DNA from 3 places in the Streptomyces sp. NPDC058231 genome. Region 2 is predicted to be linked to each of the others. Evidence: riboswitches for the same ligand, from Rfam matches in the RefSeq annotation. Region 2 holds a riboswitch; each other region holds the start of a gene.
What was found. A riboswitch is a leader RNA that binds a small molecule or an ion and turns the genes downstream of it on or off. The one in region 2 is predicted to bind cyclic di-AMP.

Region 1 (4,581 bases), on a different contig from region 2:
TCGGCTTCAACCAGGCCGACGACCACCCGGTCAACAACATCAAGATCGGCGTGAAGCTGGCGGTCCTGGTGGTGATCCTCGCGCTGATCTACGTCAAGCGCGACGAGGAGAGGGTGGAGAAGGGCGTCTTCGCCGCGGTCGGCGGGCTGACCGTCGCCAACATCTTCATCGCGACCCTCTGGACCTGAGCCGGCCCCGTCCGTGCGTGAGCTCCTGCCCGATCCGGCAGGAGCTCACGCGTTCCGTGGGCGGACACGCCCTAGGCCGGGCGCACGCTGCCATAGATCGGCATGTAGTAGATGGACTCCTCGCGGACGTTGGCTCCCGGCTTCGGGGCGTGGATCATCATCCCGTCGCCCTTGTAGATCCCCACATGGCTGATGTCGTCGTAGAAGAAGACGAGGTCGCCCGGGCGCAGATCCGCCGTCGCTATCCGGGTACCGATCTCCACCTGGTCCCAGGTGGTCCGGGGGATGTCGACGCCCGCCGCCTTCCAGGCGGCCTGGGTCAGCCCGGAGCAGTCGTACGAGGACGGGCCGGTCGCGCCCCAGACGTAAGGCTTGCCGATCTGGGCGCGCGCGAAGGCGAGGACCTTCTCGGCCTTCGTGGTGGCGCTGCTGCCGGAACCGGTCCCGGCGCCTCCGGCGGCCTCCGTCGGCGCCTCGGCCTTCGCGGCGGCCTGCTGCCGGGCCAGCTCCGCGGCCTTGCGCCTGGCCTCCGCCTCCTTCTTGCGCTCCAGCGCCGCGAGCCGCGCCTTCTCCTCGGCGGTCAGCTTCGTCAGCAGCGTGCGGGCCTCGCCCAGTTTCCGCTGGACGTCCTGCTTGCTGGTGCGCAGCGTGTCCTGGGACTCGGTGAGCGTCTCCAGGCTCTTCACCGCCTCGGCGCGCTTCCCCGAGGCCGCTGCCTGCTGGGTGCCGAAGTCGGTGACCGCCTTCTGCTGCCGGGCGGTCATCCGTGCCATCAGCTGGTCCTGGTCGAAGTACGACTGCGGGTCGTCGGCCAGGAAGAAGGTCGCGATCGGTGCGATGGAGCCGGTGCGGTACTGCGCTGCCGCGTAACTGCCGAGCGTCCTGCGCGCCTCGTTCAGCCGGTCGGCGCGTTCGGCCACGTCCTCCAGCAGGGCGTCGACCTTGACGCGCTGCGTGGCGGAGGCCTCCTTCGCCTTGTTGTACTGCTGGGTCGCGGTGCCCGCCTGCCGGTAGAGGTCGTCGACCTTCTTCTGTACGTCCTCGATGCTGGGCCTGGGAGCGGCCGGGGCGGCCAGCGCGCTCTGGGTGGACAGCAGGGTCACACCTGCCAGCGCGGCCGTGGTGAGCCCGACGGCGGGGGTGGTGGTGCGTACCCGGCTGCGCGGTTTGCGATGCGATGCCAAAACCGGCATCTCCTTCCGTGGACCGCCTACCGGGTTAGCTGTCGGGTTCGGGCGGAACGGAAGGCTGCCCTACGGTCCCGGTGGAGGACGCGGACCGATTCACCCCGGTGATGCGTGTGGGTCCCCGGTTCCGAACTCCCGCGAGGGCGGTCCGGATTCGGCGTGGGGGCCCGCTCGGCGTGGATCGCCTCAAGGGGGTACGGGCCGCCCGATCGAGCACGCTAGCCAACCGTGGTGCTGCTGTGAAGGTTGATGTTCGATATGCCCGATACATTTTCGTGACCTTGGCGGAGCGGACGCGGCGCGGCCGGTCCGCGCCCCGGTTTTCTCACCCGGTGCGGTCACGCGCTCTCCGTACGTGCGCGTCTTCCGTCCGCGGTTTCCCATGCGGCCGCGGAGTGTCGGTGCGGCGCCCTAGACTCGTGAGGCGATGAGCAGCCTCTTTGACGACAGTTTCCTGGCCGGCCTCCAGCACTCGGAGGAAGAGCCCCCGCCGCCCCCCGAGGACTCCGCACCCGAAGCGGTGCCGGAGGATCTCTTCGCGGGCGTCTTCGACGCACCTCCGCCGCCGCGGGACGGGTACTACCGGGACGGCGCCCACCGTCCGGTCGTCGACGCCGCCGCGCTGCTCGACGGGCTGAACACCGAGCAGCGCGCCGCCGTCGTGCACGCCGGCTCACCGCTGCTCATCGTCGCCGGGGCCGGTTCCGGGAAGACCCGGGTGCTCACCCACCGCATCGCCCACCTGCTGGCCGAGCGCGGGGTGCACCCCGGCCAGATCCTGGCGATCACCTTCACCAACAAGGCCGCGGGCGAGATGAAGGAGCGCGTCGAGCAGCTCGTCGGACCGCGCGCCAACGCCATGTGGGTCATGACGTTCCACAGCGCGTGCGTGCGGATCCTGCGCCGTGAGTCGAAGCGGCTCGGCTTCACCTCGTCGTTCTCGATCTACGACGCCGCCGACTCCAAGCGGCTGATGGCCCTGGTCTGCCGCGATCTGGACCTCGACCCGAAGCGGTTCCCGCCGAAGTCGTTCACGGCCAAGGTCTCGAACCTGAAGAACGAGCTGATCGACGAGGAGACCTTCGCCGGCCAGGCCGCCGACGGCTTCGAGAAGACCCTCGCCCAGGCGTACGCGATGTACCAGGCCAGACTGCGCGAGGCCAACGCGCTGGACTTCGACGACATCATCATGACGACGGTCCATCTGCTCCAGGCGTTCCCCGATGTCGCCGAGCACTACCGCCGCCGCTTCCGGCACGTCCTGGTCGACGAGTACCAGGACACCAACCACGCGCAGTACACGCTCGTACGGGAGCTGGTGGGCCCGGCCGGCCCGGCGGACGCCCCCGCCGAGCTGTGCGTCGTGGGCGACGCCGACCAGTCGATCTACGCCTTCCGCGGCGCGACGATCCGCAACATCCTCCAGTTCGAGGAGGACTACCCGGACGCGAAGACGATCCTGCTGGAGCAGAACTACCGCTCCACGCAGACGATCCTCTCCGCGGCCAACGCGGTCATCGAACGCAACGAGAGCCGCCGCCCCAAGAACCTCTGGACCAACGCGGGCGAGGGTGCCCGGATCACCGGTTATGTGGCGGACACCGAGCACGACGAGGCGCAGTTCGTCGCCGACGAGATCGACCGGCTGACCGACGCGGGTGACGCCAGGGCGGGCGACGTCGCGATCTTCTACCGCACGAACGCGCAGTCCCGTGTCTTCGAAGAGATCTTCATCCGCGTCGGCCTGCCCTACAAGGTCGTCGGCGGTGTGCGCTTCTACGAGCGCAAGGAGGTCCGCGACATCCTGGCCTACCTCCGGGTGCTCGCCAACCCCGAGGACACCGTCCCGCTGCGCCGCATCCTGAACGTGCCCAAGCGCGGCATCGGCGACCGCGCCGAGGCGATGATCGACGCCCTGTCGATGCGCGAGAAGATCACGTTCCCGCAGGCGCTCCGTCGGGTCGACGAGGCGTACGGCATGGCAGCCCGCTCGGCCAACGCCGTCAAGCGGTTCAACACGCTGATGGAGGAGCTGCGCACGATCGTCGAATCCGGCGCGGGACCGGCCGTGGTGCTGGAGGCGGTGCTGGAGCGGACCGGCTACCTCGCCGAACTCCAGGCGTCCACGGACCCGCAGGACGAGACCCGGATCGAGAACCTCCAGGAACTCGCCGCCGTCGCCCTCGAATTCGAGCAGGAGCGGGGGGAGTCCGACGGGCCGGAGGGAGCGGCCGCGGGGACGCTCGCCGAGTTCCTGGAGAAGGTCGCGCTCGTCGCCGACTCCGATCAGATCCCCGACGAGGACGAGGACGGCTCCGGCGTCATCACGCTGATGACGCTGCACACCGCCAAGGGGCTGGAATTCCCCGTGGTGTTCCTGACGGGCATGGAGGACGGCGTCTTCCCGCACATGCGCGCGCTGGGGCAGGTCAAGGAGCTGGAGGAGGAGCGGCGCCTCGCCTACGTGGGGATCACCCGCGCCCGCGAGCGGCTCTACCTGACCCGGGCCGCGATGCGCAGTGCGTGGGGCCAGCCCTCGTACAACCCGCCGTCGCGGTTCCTGGAGGAGATCCCCGACCAGCACCTGGCGTGGAAGCGGACCGGGCCGATGGCGGCCCCGGCCGGACCGACGTCGGGGATCACCTCGTCGCTGTCCTCGTCGCGCAGCCGCTCGGGCCCCTCGGGCTTCGCGACCCGGCGTACCTCGGACAAGCCGACGGTCACGCTGGTGGTCGGGGACCGGGTCACGCACGACCAGTTCGGGCTCGGCACCGTGACGGCGGTCGAGGGGATCGGCGACCAGGCGAAGGCGACGGTCGACTTCGGGGACGAACGCCCGAAGAAGCTGCTGCTGCGGTACGCGCCGGTGGAGAAGCTCTAGGACCCGACCCGACCCGACGCGACCCGACCCGGCCGCGGGCGCTCGCCGTCCTGCCGGGCGGGTGGCGCTCATGACGGTCCGGGCGGCCGGGTCCGTGCGTCCGCAGAAGTACGCCGGTCAGGTCGCTGCGGCGCCGGGCTCGTCGACGTCGGCCTGCCCGCTCCGCCCGGCTCGTGTCTCCCGGCCGCCGCTCAGGTCGGGTCGAGGCCGTGGCTGCGGAGCCAGGGCAGCGGGTCCACCGCCGCTCCGCCACCGGGGCGGACCTCGAAGTGCATGTGCGGGCCCGTGGAGTTGCCGGAGTTGCCGGAGTAGGCGATGACGTCAC
Region 2 (4,581 bases):
TCCGGCGCGGCAGTCCTCCTTGCGGCGGGTGCTCCCGGCCGGCGGCACGCCCTGCCCGGGGCCAGGGTCGTCGTCCAGCAGCCCGAGCTCGCGGAGCCGGTGCACGGCCAGCCGTCCGACCTGGAGATCCAGGCGCGGGAACTCACCCGCGTCCGCGAGCTGCTGACCGGTATGCTCGCCCGTCACACGGGACACACCGCCGAGCGGATCGCGCAGGACATCGAACGCGATCTCATCCTCGACGCCGCGGGCGCCAAGGCGTTCGGGCTGGTGGACCACGTCCTGGAGAGCCGCGGGACTTCTACCCGGCCGAGCGGCGGGAGGTGAACCGCCGTTGCAGCCACCCCCGTTCCCGCCGCTGCCCGCACTGACGCGCGCCGAGGGCGAGTTCATCGACTGCTATCTGGAAGTCCTCGACCAGCTGGGCCGGATCAACCCCGCCCGCAACAACGACACCTACGGCGCGTTGCGGGCGGCGCAGGCGCTGGCCTCGCGAGCGGGCGCGCTCCGGGACGCGCTCGCGCGCATGCACGAGCGCGGCGAAGCGCAGATCCACGCCACGACGCTGACGCGGGCACTGCGCGTGTTGGACGGGGAACGCCGGGCCGGACGTATCACCATGCCCCCGGACCCGCCGAGTTGATCATATTTATCCGATCGACACGCCCGGCGGGCTGACCAGAATTCCTCGCTCGTTCGGCTCAGGGAATCCCCCGCGAGAGGGACGGCCCGACTTGCGCTTTCGGCGTGGACAGTAAGCGGAATCTTCTGTTCCGCCCCTGGTGCGGGACTCGTCGAGGGCGGCCGCACAACCCCGGAGCACCGCTCTGTCCACCCGAACGGGCCAGTCGTGGGCAGCTTCACAAATGGCTGTTTCATCTCGGAAATCCGGCAGTCGGTGAGTCAAGATCCCTGGGACGACAAGCCCCCGCCACCGCGGCGGGGCGGTCCGGGCGGACGCCGAGTCCTGCCGCCGTCCGGATGCCTGGTCGACAGAAGTGGATCGGCAGGAGTGGAGGACCCGAGCGCAACGGGCCGACCGGACATCCGGTCGTCCCTCGGGGTGAAGCCGCCTTGTGCGGCCGGGCAACTTCGCCAGCCCGAACCCGACAGGTCATCCTTCACAGGCGGCTGACGAAGGGTTGCGCATGACTGCGCAGGTTCATGTCCCGTCTCTGATCTCCCGGGCCGGTACGGCCACGGTTCTGACGCTGGCGGCTGTCGGCGGCACCATGCTGGCCCCGGGTACCGCCGCCGACGCCCAGGCCACCACGCGCGCGACGAAGGCACTCGACGTCGCCGCGTCGAAGGAGGGTTCTCCGTACCGGTACGGAGCCACCGGCCCCCACCGTTTCGACTGTTCGGGTCTGACGCTGTACGCGTTCAAGAAAGCGGGCAAGTGGCTCCCGCGCACGGCCCAGCAGCAGTACAACAAGACCCGTCACATCCTGGCATCGCGGCGGCAGCGCGGCGATCTGGTCTTCTTCCACTCCGGCCGCTACGTGTACCACGTGGGCATCTACGCCGGACGGGGCCGGATCTGGCATTCCCCGAAGACCGGTGCCGTGGTGCGACTGGAGAGGATCTGGACCAACAGCGTCTGGTACGGAAGGGTCCGCTGACCCGCCCCCCTTTCCCCGGGCTCCGCCCTCCACCGCCTTTCCTCGGCGGACCCGTCAGGTCACCGGCGCCACTCCCGGCGCGGCGAGCACCGCGCCGCTGCCGCCCTCGACGGCGCGGGCGATACGCGGCCGGCGCAGCCACGGCGTTCCGGCGGACGGTCTCCGTGGTGCACCGCGGAGACCGGTACGGCGGGGCGGCTGCGGCGCTGTGCGCGCTGCTGCGCAGCGGTTTCGGGCCGACTTCGGCGCAGCGAACCGTCCGGCTACCGGACTCCGGACGTCAGCCCTGGACGGGGACGGTCCACGGGAGCGCGATCCAGACGGTCTTGCCTCCCTCGGCGGTCGGAGTGACCGTGAGCCGGCCGCCGCATTCCTTGGCGAGACAGCGGATGATCACCATGCCCCGGCCGTTGTCCTGCTGTACGGCGGCGGGCGGTCGCTGAGGCCAGCGGGGATGGCTGTCCGTCACACCGAGGTGCAGCTGCTCCTCCCGTTCCAGCCGCAGGTCCACGGTGAAGGTCGGCGACTGGCCGAAGGTGTGCTGGACGGCGTTGGTGGCGAGTTCTGAGACGATGAGCCGGATCGTGTCGGCGGCCTCGGTGTCGCCCGGCAGGCCCCAGCCCGCGAGTACCCGGGCCACATGCCTGCGTGCTGCGGAGACCGATACCGGCTCGCTGGGCAGAGTGACACGTGCTTCTTGTTGGTCTGCCATGGCGAGCCGCCCCTTTCCCGCCCGGGCCGACCAGCGATCGGTCCGGGATGTGCTTCGCGCCAGATTGCCACCGATGCCGCCCCCGTGACGGCGATCCACAAAGATATGCATATATCTGTCGCTCAATGCGGTGAACTCCGGCCCGCAGAGGCATGGACGACGGCACACTTACCCCTCGTCACGAGAGGGAGGGAGGCGCGCATGCAGTACGGCCCCGCGGTACGCCGCCGCAAGCTCGGGGAGGAGCTGCGGAGTCTGCGCCACACGTCCGGGCTGACCAGTCGGGACGCGGCGGAGAGGCTCGGCTGGCACCAGTCGAAGGTGAGCCGCATCGAAACCGGCACCAGTGGGGTCAAGCCGGATGACGTGGGTCGGCTGCTGGACGCCTACGGTGTGGACGACGCCCAGTTGCGGACCCTGCTGGAGATGCTCGCGGGGTCCGCGGGCGGCGGGGGAACCGGCTGGTGGCACGCCTACCGCGGTCTCATCCCGCCGCAGTACCGGGACTTCATCAGCCTGGAGTCCCAGGCCCGGACCGCGCGCACGCTGGAGACCTCGGTGGTTCCGGGGCTGTTGCAGACCGCCGACTACGCGCGTGCGGTGACCCGGGCCTCCCTGGACGGGCTGCCCGCGGGCCAGTTGGACTCACTGGTGGAGGTGCGGCTGGCCCGGCAGGGCGTGCTGCGGACGGATCCGCCGCTGCGGCTGACCGCGGTGCTCGACGAGGCGGTGCTGCGGCGCGAGGTGGGCGGGCGGCGGGTGATGCGGAACCAGCTCCGCCATCTGGCACGGGTGTCACAACTGCCGCACGTACAGCTTCAGTTACTGCCGTTCTCGGTCGGCGGATACATGGGCCTCACCGGGCCATTCGTCATCTTCTCATTTCCGAGCAGTTCTGATCTGGATGTGGTCGTTCTCGACCATTTGACGAGTAGCCTCTATCTGGAGCGGAAAGAAGACCTTGCGGCGTACAGCTCGGCCTTTCGCACGTTGCAGGCACACGCGCTGTCGCCGGAGCACTCGTTGGACCTGATCGCCGCGATCGACCGCGGCGCCTAGGCACCGCCGACCGCCCGAGGGGGCCCGATGTCCGATTGCCTCGAACCACACGAGTTACGGTGGCGGCGCAGCAGCCGCAGCACGGGTATGAACAACTGCGTGGAGGCTGCGCCGCTCGGTGGCGAGCGTCTCGCCGTGCGGGACTCCAAGGATCTCTCCAGGCCGCCGCTGCGGTTCTCCACGACGGCCTGGGAGTCGTTCGTATCCGGCCTGGGCGAGGATCCGGCCGGCTGACCGCGCGGCTCAGACCGCCGGGGCGGCCCGCAGGACGGTCGCCACCGCGGTCGCGACCTGTTCCTCCGTCAGATCGGCCCGGGCGGTGAGCCGCAGCCGCGAGACGCCGTCCGGGACCGACGGCGGGCGGAAGCAGCCCACCGCCAGACCGTCCGTGCGGCAGTCGGCCGCCCAGCGCAGTGCAGCGTCGGCGGAAGGTGCCCGGACCGAGACGACGGCGGCGTCGGGTCGCACCGCGGTCAGTCCCGAGGCGGTGAGCCGTTCGTACAGTGCGGTGGCGACCGTGCGGGCCCTGCCCGCCCGGGCCGGCTCGCGGCGCAGCAGTCGCACGCTCGCGAGGGCCGCACCGGCCGCGGCCGGTGCGAGCCCGGTGTCGAAGATGAACGTGCGGGCCGTGTTGACCAGATGGTCGATCACCCGGGCCGGACCGAGCACCGCGCCGCCCTGACTGCCCAGGGACTTGGAAAGAGTGAGCGTGGTGACGACTCCGTCGCCGCCCGCGAGACCGGCAGCGGCGAGCGCGCCGCGCCCGCCCTCCCCGAGCACACCCAGCCCGTGCGCGTCGTCGACGAGCAGCGCGGCGCCGCCGGCCCGGCAGACATCGGCCAGTTCCGGCAGCGGTGCGGCGTCGCCGTCGACGGAGAAGACCGAGTCGGTGACGGCCAGGGCGCGCCCTCGGTGCGCGCGCAGTTCCTTGGCGACGGCCTCGGGGTCGGCGTGCGGAACGACGGCCGTCGAGGCCCTGGAGAGCCGGCAGCCGTCGACGATGGAGGCGTGATTGCCCGCGTCGGAGACGATCAAGGAGCCGCGGCCGGTGAGCGCGGTGAGCGCGGCGAGATTGGCCGCGTAACCGGAGGACAGGACCAGCGCGGCTTCGAAGCCGCAGAATTCGGCCAGTTCGCGTTCCAGTTCGGCGTGGAGCGCGGTGGAGCCGGTGACCAGCCGGGAGCCGGT
Region 3 (4,581 bases), on a different contig from region 2:
AGCGGTTGGGGTCACCGTCGCGAAGCTCAATGGCCTCGAACGCACCGGTGGAGGCGCCGGACGGGACGGCAGCACGGCCCGTGCTGCCGTCGTCGAGGCCAACCTCGACCTCGACCGTGGGGTTTCCGCGGGAGTCGAGGATTTCCCGGGCTACGACGACGTCGATGGACGGCACGAGGCATCTCCTTCTGGGATATGACGCTGGTTGTGCAGGGTCACTTTGGCCTTGCGACAAGAGCCTAACCGGCTGGGCCGCCCGGGCCCGCCGCCCGCCCGCCTCCTGGGACGAAAAAGGACCCAAGGGCACCCATAGCGGGGCAGAGTTCCAGAAATCTACTGACTGGTAACTACAAGCATTGAACGGTGAACACGTAAACCCCGACCCGGCGCGTACGGGGGAATCCGCGCCGGGTCGGGGTGCTCGGGGAGGAGAGCACCGCGGGCGCACGCCGTCGCGGAACGCCCGTACCGCTACGTCCTACTTCGTCAGGTGGAGCTGCTGACCCGGGAAGATCAGGTCGGCGTCCTTGACGATGTCCTTGTTCAGCTTGAACAGCTGCTTCCAGCCGCCCTTCACGCCGTGCTGCGCGGCGATCCGGCTGAGCGAGTCGCCGGACTTCACCTTGTACTCGCCGTCACCCTTGGCGACCTTCTCGCCGGTCGGCGTGGTGACGGTCTTCTTGGCCTCCGCCTCGGGGGCGGTGCCGCGGTCCGAGCGGGAGGCGGCGGGGGCCTCGGCGTGCTCGGCAGGCTTCGACTCCTGCGCCGGGGCGCTCTGCTGCGCGGTGGAGCCGGTGTCGACGCCCGGGTCGACACCGTCGTCGGTCAGGCCGCCGGCACCGGCGCAGGACCAGGCACCCGGACCCTGCATGTCGAGGAGCTTCTCGGCGGTGGCGATCTGCTGCGCCTTGGTGGCGAGGTCGGCCCGCGCCGCGTACTGCGTACCACCGGCGGCGGCCCAGCTGGACTGCGAGAACTGCAGACCGCCGTAGTAGCCGTTGCCGGTGTTGATGGACCAGTTGCCACCGGACTCGCACTGGGCGACGGCGTCCCACGTGGCGACGGAGGCGGCGGATGCGCCGGTCGCGCCCATCAGCGGAACGGCGATGGCGGCACCGGCGACGCCGGCGAGCGTGGCGACACGGACGGCCTTGGACGGGCGGCGGTGCTTGGCCTTGCTGTTGAGCAGCATGAAAGGTCTCCTCACCGACGCCTACGAGGTGAGCTGTCGGGTTCGGGCCAAGTGAGTTGCCCGGTCGCGCGTCCTAGCGCGCGACTTCACCCCAAGCCGGCCCTGACGGTCTTCCGACCATCGGACCCGGCGGCTTACCTGGGTCCCCCGCTCCTGCCTACGGCGCTTTACGCGTCTGTTCCCTTCGACCGACGGCAGGATTCGGCGTGACGATCGACGGGGCCCGCGGTGCGAGCGGTTCCGACCGTAAACATACGCAACCCTCACATTCAAAGATGGACATAACGGACAATCAGCCCTTACGCGCATCTGATCGAATGTCGTTTTCGCAGGTGGGGGGCGATGCGGACAGACCCGGCAGACGCGACACGCCAGTTGACGCAAAGAGACCCATGTCTCACTTACGCATAAGTGGACATAGGTCCCCTAACTACCCCGGTTTTTGGGGTGTTTTTAGCAGTTGATCAGACTGCTCTCACTTCGCATTCAGATCGAGGTCAAGGCTCTGGCCAGGGAGGATGAGGTCCGGATCGTCGCCGACAGCACCCTTGTTCGCCTCGTAGAGCGCGGGCCATCCACCGGGCACCTTCTGTGCGTCAGCAATCGCCCAGAGGTTGTCGCCGGGCCGGACGGTGTACTCGCCGTCGACCACAGCGCCGGAGTCGCGCGCCTCACTGCCCCCACGGGAGGCGTGCCGACCCGACTCGCGCTCGCCGGACCCGTCCGCTCCCCGGCCCGCCTCGGAGGCCGGTGCGCCGCGGTGCTTACCGCCCACCTCGCCGCCGGAGGAACCGGAGGAGCCGGAGGAATCGGAAGAGCCGGAGCCGGACGAGCCGGAAGACTGCGCCGAATCGGATGAGTCGGACGAAGCGGACTTACTGGACGGGGTCGCGGTGGCCGAGCCGGCCTTCTTCTTGGCCGACGCCTTCTGCGAGGACGTACCGGACTCCTCGGCGGACGGCGACGACGCGTCCGCGCTCTCCGTCGGGTCCGCCGACGGCGTGATGCCCGGGTCGACGCCCGGCAGCGACCCGTCCTCGGTCAGCCCGGAGATCACCGCACAACTGGGCCAGGCCTTCGGCCCCTTGTCGTCCAGCACCTTCTCGGCGATCGCTATCTGCTGCGAGCGGCTCGCGAGGTCCGCGCGCGGTGCGTACGACTCGCCGCCGTACGACGTCCAGGTGTCCTGCGAGAACTGGAGGCCACCGTAGAAACCGTTGCCGAGGTCGGCACTCCACATGCCGCCGCTCTCGCACTCGGCGACCCGGTCCCAGGTCGTGGCGTCGGCTGCATGCGCACCGGCCGCGCCGAGCAGCGGGATGGCGATGGCCGAACCGGTCACGCCTGCGGCGACGACGATGGCGGGTGCCTGACGAGGGCGACGGTGTCTGCCGTTCGCGGAGCCCATGGGGTTGCCTTCCGTGTGACTGACAAGTGACTGGTGAGTCGAACGGTGAACCTAGCGGGACTCGAACGCGTGTCACAAGTCGATGCAGCACAGATCACGTGAAAGTCACAGAGTTGACAGTGCGTCACCTGCATCGGAACGGGGTCCGTCCCCGAACTCCACGGGGAGCGTGCGCAGTCCGCGCATGATGAGCCCGCCACGCCATCGCAAATCGGATGGTTCCACCGCAAGTCGCAGGTCCGGAAGGCGCCTCAGCAGCGTGGCCAGCGCGGCCTGTCCCTCCAGTCGGGCGAGCGGTGCTCCCAGGCAGTAGTGGATGCCGTGCCCGTATCCGAGGTGCTGATTGTCACGCCGTGCGAGATCGAGCGTGTCGGGGTCCGTGAACCGTTCCGGGTCCCGGTCTGCGGCGGCGAGCACCACCAGCACGGGGTCGCCCGCCGCGATCCGCTGCCCGCCGAGCGTCAGCGCCTCGGTGGCGAACCGCCACGTCGCCAGCTCCACCGGTCCGTCGTACCGCAGCAGTTCCTCGATGCCGGTCTCCAGCAGCCCCGTCTCCCCCGCGGCCAGCGAGTGCTGGAGCCGCTCCCGTTGCACGGGGTTGCGCAGCAGGGCGTAGACGCCGTTGCCGATGAGGTTGACGGTCGTCTCGAAACCGGCGAAGAGGAGGATGAAGGCCATCGCCGCGGCCTCGTTCTCGGTGAGGTGCTCTCCATGGTCGCTGGCCCGGATCAGCCCCGAGATCAGGTCGTCCCCCGGGTTCTCCCGCTTACGGTGGATGAGCTCGGCGAGATAGCCGCGCATCTTCTTCACCGAGCGGGCCACCCCGCCGCGCGGGCCGCCGCCGTGGCGGATCATCATGCCCGCCCAGTCCCGGAAGTCGTCCTGGTCCTCGGGCGGGACGCCCAGCAGATCGCAGATCGCGTAGATGGGCAGCGGGAACGCGAAGTCGTGGATGAGGTCCGCGGACCCCTGCTCGGCGAAGTTGTCGATGAGACGGTCGGTGAGCTCCTGCACCCGCGGGGCGAACTCCGCGATCCGGCGCGGGGTGAACGCCTTCGAGACCAGGCGGCGCAGCCGGGTGTGGTCGGGCGGGTCGATGTTCAGCAGATGCGTCATCAGCTCCGCCTTCCGCTCACCCGGGATACCGGTCTTCCCCTTGGCGTGCGCCGGCTCGGCGTGGTGGGCCGGGTTCTTGGAGAGCCGGGTGTCGGCGAGCGCCTGCCGGGCGTCCTCGTACCGCGTCACGAGCCACGCCTCGACCCCACTGGGCAGCGCGGTTCGGTGCACGGGGCTGTGCTCGCGCAGCCAGGCGTAGGCCGGGTACGGGTCGGTGGCGAACTCCCAGGTGAAGAGTGCGGGCGGGGTCACATCGGGTACGGCAGAGCTCTGATCGGACACACCAGGACGTTATCCAACACCCGGCGCCGCTCCGACCCGGCTGTCAGCGGGTGCGCTCCGCCGCCAGGATCGCGTCCCGGTAGACGCGGCCCGCCGCCCTCAGCGCGGCCTCGGGGTCGGCGCCGTCCTGTTCCGCGCGTACGGCGAGGGCGAGGAGCTCGTAACCGATGCCGTCGCCCTTCGGGAGCGGCACGTCGAGTCCGGCGGCGCGGACCCGGCTCGCCAGCTTCGTCGCGAGCGCCAGACCGGGCTGGCCCAGCGGCACTCCGTCGGTGACCGAGTCGCGCTGCTTCTCGATGGCCTTGGTGCGCAGCCAGTGCGCGTGGACGTCCTCCGGGGTCTCGGCGGTCTCGTCGCCGAAGATGTGCGGGTGGCGGTGGATCAGCTTCTCGACGAGGGTGGCGGCGACGTCGTCGACGGAGAACGGCTCGGCCCCGTCCTCCGGGCGGCCCTCCTCCGCGATCCGGGCGTGGAGGACGACCTGGAGGAGTACGTCCCCGAGTTCCTCACGCAGCTCGTCGCGGTCGCCGTCCTCGATCGCCTCGACGAGTTCGTACGCCTCCTCGATGGCGTACTTGGCGAG

Region 1: it holds a riboswitch for cyclic di-AMP, as region 2 does, so the genes downstream of both, ACFVXE_RS13965 (NlpC/P60 family protein) here and ACFVXE_RS09010 (C40 family peptidase) in region 2, are expected to answer to the same signal.
Region 3: it holds a riboswitch for cyclic di-AMP, as region 2 does, so the genes downstream of both, ACFVXE_RS06495 (transglycosylase family protein) here and ACFVXE_RS09010 (C40 family peptidase) in region 2, are expected to answer to the same signal.

Annotation. Positions count from the first base shown of each region.
Region 1 covers NZ_JBHVWN010000015.1:116,730-121,310, forward strand. The annotation lists gene ACFVXE_RS13960 (hypothetical protein) at 1-188, shown strand, start outside; gene ACFVXE_RS13965 (NlpC/P60 family protein) at 260-1,381, opposite strand; cyclic di-AMP (ydaO/yuaA leader) riboswitch at 1,380-1,545, opposite strand; gene pcrA (DNA helicase PcrA) at 1,803-4,256, shown strand; gene ACFVXE_RS13975 (M23 family metallopeptidase) at 4,448-4,581, opposite strand, start outside.
Region 2 covers NZ_JBHVWN010000009.1:18,733-23,313, reverse strand. The annotation lists gene ACFVXE_RS09020 (ATP-dependent Clp protease proteolytic subunit) at 1-327, shown strand, start outside; gene ACFVXE_RS09015 (hypothetical protein) at 335-643, shown strand; cyclic di-AMP (ydaO/yuaA leader) riboswitch at 973-1,145, shown strand; gene ACFVXE_RS09010 (C40 family peptidase) at 1,149-1,622, shown strand; gene ACFVXE_RS09005 (ATP-binding protein) at 1,903-2,334, opposite strand; gene ACFVXE_RS09000 (helix-turn-helix domain-containing protein) at 2,536-3,393, shown strand; gene ACFVXE_RS08995 (DUF397 domain-containing protein) at 3,421-3,627, shown strand; gene ACFVXE_RS08990 (8-amino-7-oxononanoate synthase) at 3,637-4,581, opposite strand, start outside.
Region 3 covers NZ_JBHVWN010000006.1:120,772-125,352, reverse strand. The annotation lists gene eno (phosphopyruvate hydratase) at 1-175, opposite strand, end outside; gene ACFVXE_RS06495 (transglycosylase family protein) at 479-1,192, opposite strand; cyclic di-AMP (ydaO/yuaA leader) riboswitch at 1,196-1,367, opposite strand; gene ACFVXE_RS06490 (transglycosylase family protein) at 1,668-2,600, opposite strand; gene ACFVXE_RS06485 (cytochrome P450) at 2,706-3,998, opposite strand; gene ACFVXE_RS06480 (nucleoside triphosphate pyrophosphohydrolase) at 4,042-4,581, opposite strand, start outside.